DNA from 3 places in the Mesorhizobium sp. LCM 4576 genome. Region 3 is predicted to be linked to each of the others. Evidence: riboswitches for the same ligand, from Rfam matches in the RefSeq annotation. Region 3 holds a riboswitch; each other region holds the start of a gene.
The links. Region 3 has a riboswitch for thiamine pyrophosphate ahead of thiC (phosphomethylpyrimidine synthase ThiC). Riboswitches for the same ligand answer to the same signal wherever they lie in the genome.
Positions count from the first base shown of each region.

Region 1: linked by a shared signal. The riboswitch ahead of thiB (thiamine ABC transporter substrate binding subunit) and the one ahead of thiC (phosphomethylpyrimidine synthase ThiC) in region 3 are both predicted to bind thiamine pyrophosphate.
Region 2: linked by a shared signal. The riboswitch ahead of thiB (thiamine ABC transporter substrate binding subunit) and the one ahead of thiC (phosphomethylpyrimidine synthase ThiC) in region 3 are both predicted to bind thiamine pyrophosphate.

Region 1 is NZ_MDDT01000061.1:22,429-25,013, forward strand. It holds gene thiB (thiamine ABC transporter substrate binding subunit) at 1-942, opposite strand, end outside; TPP riboswitch at 995-1,100, opposite strand; gene LCM4576_RS29910 (thiamine diphosphokinase) at 1,238-1,882, shown strand; partial or broken gene LCM4576_RS29915 (ATP-binding cassette domain-containing protein) at 1,884-2,585, shown strand, end outside.
Region 2 is NZ_MDDT01000075.1:2,256-4,840, forward strand. It holds gene thiP (thiamine/thiamine pyrophosphate ABC transporter permease) at 1-96, opposite strand, end outside; gene thiB (thiamine ABC transporter substrate binding subunit) at 318-1,319, opposite strand; TPP riboswitch at 1,372-1,477, opposite strand; gene LCM4576_RS31500 (thiamine diphosphokinase) at 1,615-2,259, shown strand; gene LCM4576_RS31505 (ABC-F family ATP-binding cassette domain-containing protein) at 2,261-2,585, shown strand, end outside.
Region 3 is NZ_MDDT01000021.1:87,146-89,845, reverse strand. It holds gene thiC (phosphomethylpyrimidine synthase ThiC) at 1-1,583, opposite strand, end outside; TPP riboswitch at 1,688-1,803, opposite strand; gene LCM4576_RS36280 (hypothetical protein) at 2,009-2,296, opposite strand.

The DNA of each region.
Region 1 (2,585 bases), on a different contig from region 3:
CTCAGGACTGAACAGCAAGGTCTTGGTCGGCTTCACCAGCTTGTCGAAGGCCGGGTTGAGCGGCTTGTCGGTCTTGCCGGCCGGGAACATCCAGTTGGTCTCCGGAATGACGTCCTGGAACTTCGGTCCGGTCATGAAGGCGATGAATTTCTGCGCCAGCGGGTTCTTCGCGCCGGCCGTGGTGATGCCGGCAACCTCGATCTGCAGGTATTCGCCCTCCTCGAAGGAGGCCGCCTGGTAGCGCTCGGTGTTCTCGGCCACCATGTGGTAGGCCGGCGAGGTGGTGTAGGAGAGCACCATCGGAGCCTCGCCCTTGGTGAACAGGCCATAGGCCTCGCTCCAGCCCGGCGTCACCGTCAGGACCTTGGTCTTGAGCTTGGCCCAGGCTTCCGGCGCCTTGTCGCCATAGACAGACTTCACCCACAAAAGCAGGCCAAGGCCGGGCGTCGAGGTGCGCGGATCCTGGATGACGATCTTGTCGGTGCCGCTGCCTTCCACCAGCTCCTTCAGGCTCTTCGGCGGGACTTTCAGCTTCTGCGTGTCGTAGACGACGGCGAAATAGCCATAGTCGAAGGGCACGAAAGTGTCGTCGCTCCAGCCTCCGGGCACATTGATCCCGGAGACTTCGCCATGCGGCGCGAAGAGGCCGCTCGCCTTCGCGTCCGCCGTCAGATTGGTGTCGAGGCCAAGCACGACATCGGCTTTGGTGCCGGCGCCTTCGAGCTTGACGCGGTTGAGCAGCGCCACACCGTCGGCCACCGAGACGAATTCGAGATCGCAGCCGCATTCGGCCTCGAATTCCTTCTTCACGGCCGGTCCGGGTCCCCAATCGGCGGTGAAGCTTTCATAAGTATAGACGGTGAGCTTGTCCTTGGCCTCGGCAGGCGCGACGCCCGCCAGAAGCGCAACAAGGCCGGTTGCGAGAATGAGATTGGACAGCATTGCGCGCATCGGCGCCTCCTTCGTTCGAGTGACAAGGAATTGAGGCGCCGGATGGTCCGAAACGTCTAATCCCTCCGCCGGTACAAACCGGATCAGGTTCAGCGGGTTGGCTTGATCGCCTCTCAGCCGGATCACGTCCGGCACCCCGTTAGAGCGTTTCGACAGATAGGCCCGGCCGAAGCGGCGCGCAAGCGGAAGTTTTGCCGGGCAGCTAATGTTCGCCGGCAGGGTTCGCAACCGAAGCGCACTGCATCCGGCTTCCGTTTCGCCCGGTGGGCTGGTAAGGGCGACGCCCATGGGCACATTCACCATCCTGCTTGGCGGCGAACTCATCCGCACGCCCCGGCTCGAACGCCAGATCACTGGCTCGCGCGTCATCGCCGCCGACGCCGGCATCGGCCATGCCCGCTTGCTGGATATCGTCCCGGAACTCTGGGTTGGCGATTTCGATTCGGTGCCGGCCAACCTGCCGGATGATCTCGCCGCCGTTCCGCGAAAAGTCTTCCCGGCCGAGAAGGACATGACCGACGGAGAGCTCGCCATAGCGGAAGCGCTTCAGCGCGGCGCCACCAGCCTGGTGCTGGCCGGAGCCTTTGGCGGCAAGCGCGCCGACCATGCCGTCCTGCATCTGGCGCTGGCCGTGCGGCTGGCCGCCGCCGGCACGCGGGTGCTGCTGACGAGCGGCGCGCAGGAAGGCGTTCCGATCCTGCCCGGCAAATCGAGCTTCGACTATGATGAGGGCACCTTGTTTTCGGTGCTCGGCTTCTCCGAGCTTGGCGGCCTGACTGTGACCGGCGCCAAATGGCCGCTCGACCGCGTCGAGGTGGCGTTCGGCTCCTCGCTCACTATATCAAACGAGGTCAAAGGGCGGCTCGGCATCGCGCTGGAGCGCGGCCGGGCGCTGCTTCTGGYCCACCCTTATCCTCTTCCAGAAAGCTGATATGGCGCCGCCACTCCTCAACCTCGACGGCATTAAACTGACCTTCGGCGGCACGCCGCTGCTCGACGGCGCGGCGCTCAGCGCATCCGCCGGCGAGAAGATCGCGCTGGTCGGCCRCAATGGCTCGGGCAAGTCGACGCTGCTCAAGATCGCCGCCGGCATGATCGAGCCGCAGGACGGCGAGGTCTTCCGCCAACCCTCGGCCACGGTCCGCTATCTGCCGCAGATGCCCGACATGGACGGTTTCGCCAGCGTGCGCGCCTATGTCGAAGCCGGCCTCGGCCCGGCCGACGATCCGCATCGCGCCACCTATCTGATGGAACATCTCGGCCTCACCGGCGAGGAGCGGCCGAACGATCTTTCAGGCGGCGAGGCGCGCCGCGCTGCGCTAGCCCGTGTCATGGCGCCCGAGCCCGACATCCTTTTGCTCGACGAGCCGACCAACCATCTCGATCTCTCGGTCATCGAGTGGCTGGAAGAAGAGCTTGCCCGCACCTCTTCCGCGGTGATCCTGATCTCGCACGACCGCCGCTTTCTCGAGCGCGTCTCGCGCGCCACCGTCTGGCTCGACCGCGGCCAGACGCGGCGCCTGGACAAGGGCTTCGCGCATTTCGAGGAGTGGCGCGACCAGGTGCTGGAGGAGGAGGAGCGCGAGCAGCACAAGCTCGGCCGCCAGATCGTGCGCGAGGAGCACTGGCTGCGC
Region 2 (2,585 bases), on a different contig from region 3:
GATGGCGAGGCCGGCGAAGGCGCCGCCGATGAGGATGGCGATTGCTGCAAGAGCGATGACGCCAGCGGTTATGCGGGAGTCACGCGTGGCGTGCACGCTGCACCTTGTTGAGATTCAGCGAACGCCGCGTTCCTTCGCGCCCCCCTCTGGCCTGCCGGCCATCTCCCCCTCTAGGGGGGAGATTAGCAGCTTCGACGCCCCGCTTAGTCCTGCAGCATTGGAGATTGGCGAAAGTCGGCGTGACAGCCAATCTCCCCCCTTGAGGGGGAGATGTCCGGCAGGACAGAGAGGGGGGCCTTGGCGCAAGCATCGCAGCCCTACTTGCTCATCACCGCCAGCCACTCATCCACCCAGGCCTTGCGGTTGGCCGCCACTTCCTCAGGACTGAACAGCAAGGTCTTGGTCGGCTTCACCAGCTTGTCGAAGGCCGGGTTGAGCGGCTTGTCGGTCTTGCCGGCCGGGAACATCCAGTTGGTCTCCGGAATGACGTCCTGGAACTTCGGTCCGGTCATGAAGGCGATGAATTTCTGCGCCAGCGGGTTCTTCGCGCCGGCCGTGGTGATGCCGGCAACCTCGATCTGCAGGTATTCGCCCTCCTCGAAGGAGGCCGCCTGGTAGCGCTCGGTGTTCTCGGCCACCATGTGGTAGGCCGGCGAGGTGGTGTAGGAGAGCACCATCGGAGCCTCGCCCTTGGTGAACAGGCCATAGGCCTCGCTCCAGCCCGGCGTCACCGTCAGGACCTTGGTCTTGAGCTTGGCCCAGGCTTCCGGCGCCTTGTCGCCATAGACAGACTTCACCCACAAAAGCAGGCCAAGGCCGGGCGTCGAGGTGCGCGGATCCTGGATGACGATCTTGTCGGTGCCGCTGCCTTCCACCAGCTCCTTCAGGCTCTTCGGCGGGACTTTCAGCTTCTGCGTGTCGTAGACGACGGCGAAATAGCCATAGTCGAAGGGCACGAAAGTGTCGTCGCTCCAGCCTCCGGGCACATTGATCCCGGAGACTTCGCCATGCGGCGCGAAGAGGCCGCTCGCCTTCGCGTCCGCCGTCAGATTGGTGTCGAGGCCAAGCACGACATCGGCTTTGGTGCCGGCGCCTTCGAGCTTGACGCGGTTGAGCAGCGCCACACCGTCGGCCACCGAGACGAATTCGAGATCGCAGCCGCATTCGGCCTCGAATTCCTTCTTCACGGCCGGTCCGGGTCCCCAATCGGCGGTGAAGCTTTCATAAGTATAGACGGTGAGCTTGTCCTTGGCCTCGGCAGGCGCGACGCCCGCCAGAAGCGCAACAAGGCCGGTTGCGAGAATGAGATTGGACAGCATTGCGCGCATCGGCGCCTCCTTCGTTCGAGTGACAAGGAATTGAGGCGCCGGATGGTCCGAAACGTCTAATCCCTCCGCCGGTACAAACCGGATCAGGTTCAGCGGGTTGGCTTGATCGCCTCTCAGCCGGATCACGTCCGGCACCCCGTTAGAGCGTTTCGACAGATAGGCCCGGCCGAAGCGGCGCGCAAGCGGAAGTTTTGCCGGGCAGCTAATGTTCGCCGGCAGGGTTCGCAACCGAAGCGCACTGCATCCGGCTTCCGTTTCGCCCGGTGGGCTGGTAAGGGCGACGCCCATGGGCACATTCACCATCCTGCTTGGCGGCGAACTCATCCGCACGCCCCGGCTCGAACGCCAGATCACTGGCTCGCGCGTCATCGCCGCCGACGCCGGCATCGGCCATGCCCGCTTGCTGGATATCGTCCCGGAACTCTGGGTTGGCGATTTCGATTCGGTGCCGGCCAACCTGCCGGATGATCTCGCCGCCGTTCCGCGAAAAGTCTTCCCGGCCGAGAAGGACATGACCGACGGAGAGCTCGCCATAGCGGAAGCGCTTCAGCGCGGCGCCACCAGCCTGGTGCTGGCCGGAGCCTTTGGCGGCAAGCGCGCCGACCATGCCGTCCTGCATCTGGCGCTGGCCGTGCGGCTGGCCGCCGCCGGCACGCGGGTGCTGCTGACGAGCGGCGCGCAGGAAGGCGTTCCGATCCTGCCCGGCAAATCGAGCTTCGACTATGATGAGGGCACCTTGTTTTCGGTGCTCGGCTTCTCCGAGCTTGGCGGCCTGACTGTGACCGGCGCCAAATGGCCGCTCGACCGCGTCGAGGTGGCGTTCGGCTCCTCGCTCACTATATCAAACGAGGTCAAAGGGCGGCTCGGCATCGCGCTGGAGCGCGGCCGGGCGCTGCTTCTGGCCCACCCTTATCCTCTTCCAGAAAGCTGATATGGCGCCGCCACTCCTCAACCTCGACGGCATTAAACTGACCTTCGGCGGCACGCCGCTGCTCGACGGCGCGGCGCTCAGCGCATCCGCCGGCGAGAAGATCGCGCTGGTCGGCCGCAATGGCTCGGGCAAGTCGACGCTGCTCAAGATCGCCGCCGGCATGATCGAGCCGCAGGACGGCGAGGTCTTCCGCCAACCCTCGGCCACGGTCCGCTATCTGCCGCAGATGCCCGACATGGACGGTTTCGCCAGCGTGCGCGCCTATGTCGAAGCCGGCCTCGGCCCGGCCGACGATCCGCATCGCGCCACCTATCTGATGGAACATC
Region 3 (2,700 bases):
AGGTTGAACTGGTCTTCCCAACGGAACTCGAACCGTGCCCGCGAAAGCGCGTCGTCGCGGATTTTCGCCGCGGGATGCCCCTTGGCAAGATCCGCTGCGTGTGCAGCAATCTTGTACGTGATCACCCCGGTCTTGACGTCGTTTCGATCCGGCAGGCCGAGATGTTCCTTCGGCGTCACGTAGCAGAGCATGGCCGTGCCGAACCAGCCGATCATGGCCGCGCCGATGCCGGATGTGATGTGGTCATAGCCCGGCGCAATGTCCGTCGTCAGCGGCCCCAGCGTGTAGAAAGGCGCTTCGCCGCAGACGGCGAGCTGCTTGTCCATATTCTGTTTGATCTTGTGCATGGGCACATGGCCGGGGCCCTCGATCATCACCTGGCAGTCCTTTGCCCAGGCGATCTTCGTCAGTTCGCCAAGCGTCTCCAGTTCGGCGAATTGGGCCCGGTCATTGGCATCGGCGATCGAGCCGGGACGAAGGCCGTCACCGAGCGAGAAGGAGACGTCATAGGCTCTGGCGATATCGCAGATCTCCTCGAAATGCTCATAGAGGAAGCTTTCGCGGTGATGGTGCAGGCACCATTTCGCCATGATCGAGCCGCCGCGAGAGACGATGCCCGTGACCCGGTCGACGGTCAGCGGAATGTAATGCAACCGCACGCCGGCATGGATGGTGAAGTAGTCGACGCCCTGCTCGGCCTGTTCGACCAGCGTGTCGCGATAGACCTCCCAGCTCAGGTCCTCGGCAATGCCGCCGACCTTTTCCAGCGCCTGGTAAAGCGGCACCGTGCCGATCGGCACCGGGGCGTTGCGCACGATCCATTCGCGGATGTTGTGGATGTTGCGCCCCGTCGACAGATCCATGACGGTGTCGGCGCCCCATCGGATCGCCCAGACCATCTTTTCCACTTCTTCGGCCATCGAGGAGGTGACGGCGGAATTGCCGATGTTGGCGTTGATCTTCACCAGGAAATTGCGGCCGATGATCATCGGCTCGCTCTCGGGATGGTTGATGTTGGCGGGAATAATCGCACGGCCGCACGCTACCTCGTCGCGCACGAATTCCGGCGTGACGAAATCCGGGATCGATGCGCCGAACGCCTCGCCGTCCTGTTGCAGCGTGCCGCGCAGGATCTCGCGGCCGAGGTTTTCGCGGATGGCGACGAATTCCATCTCGGGGGTGATGATGCCCGCGCGCGCGTAGGCGAGCTGGGTGACGYCCTTGCCGGCTTTGGCCCTCAGTGGACGGTTGCGGATCGGAAATTCCCGCGTGAGACGCTCGCCTGCCGCAAATCCGTTGTCCTCCGGCCTGACATGGCGGCCGTCATAAGATTCGACATCGCCGCGCGCTGCGATCCAGTCCTGCCGAAGCCGGGCAAGACCCTTCTCGATATCGGTTCCGATCGCGGGGTCGGTATAGGGGCCTGACGGATCGTAGACCGTCACCGGCGGCTCGCCGGCAGTCGGGTGGACCGCGATCTCGCGCATCGGCACCCTGATCTGCGGATGAAGGATGCCGGATTTGTGGATCTTCCGCGAAGCCGGCAACGGCCCGGTCGACACGGTCGGGGTCAAGGCATTCATTTGAGGCTCCTTTGCTCGTTGCATTGGAGACCCAGTTCTGTGCCGGAAGGATGAAAAGACGCTTTTGGTCGACCTGCTTGAGACAGTCTTCGGGCATGAACGCCCGCAAAGCGCTTGCACCGTCCCTACGCCAGTATGAACTGGATCAGGTTCAACGGGTCACTGCGCCGCAAAGCCAGCAGTATCTCAGCCCCTTGCCGGGACTCCCCTGGTGAATGCTTGCGAATTGACCGGGCCAGCGCCGCTTTGTCAAGCGCCTTCAGGCAGCGGGCAGACCGCGGCGCTGATCGGCTGCTGATCAAACTGCGGGAAAYGTTCGCGCATAAGGCGGCGACAAATCGCGCGCACGAGTAGAGGGCGGGGAAGGGATAAGAAGATTGTCAAATCACCGGACTGAAAGTTCGGTGCTTGCGATGATCACGCCTTCAATCGGCACCAAAGGTTTGCGCGTAGATCTCCTCGATCCGCTCTGCCTCGTCATTCGTCAGCGCGGCGAATTCCTTTTCGCGGGCGCGGTTCGATAGCTGGCCGCCGTTCTGGTAGAGGAAACGGAAGAGCAGATCGATCAGCCGCTCGGGCATGTCGATAAAGGCATCCCCATGTTGCCGGAACTGATCGTAGCGCTGCAGAACGCGGTTTCGTTGGGAAGATCCCGTTCGATGGTTCGTGGAACGCAGGCATAGAGGAATTCGGCGTGCGGGCGCCGCCGCCATGAAAATTGGGCTCTTCTCTCGAATTCCTGTTCAAACCGGCCAGGGATATGAAAAATGAACCTACTCCCTGAAAATTGATGCTCCAAGCCAGACTTTGCCGAAAATGGATTCTAGAACCTTCCTGAGATCTGCGTGTTTCGCCCGGGTCGCTGGCCAAGGAATGGAGCCTTTCGTTTGCCGACATCGAATTCGTGAATGCCAAGCCGGTCGGTTCGAGGCTCGGACTGGCGGTGCAGCCGAAGTTTTTCGCAGCCTTCGCATATTTCGCCACCTCGACGGCTGAGGTTCCCGGCAAAGCGGTTTCCTACCTGACTGACCGCCTAGCGTTGGCGAGACCGATTTTGACGGTCACGATTTTTCAGGGCGCTCGGGACGTCGCCATTGCCCGGAAATACTGCGTCATC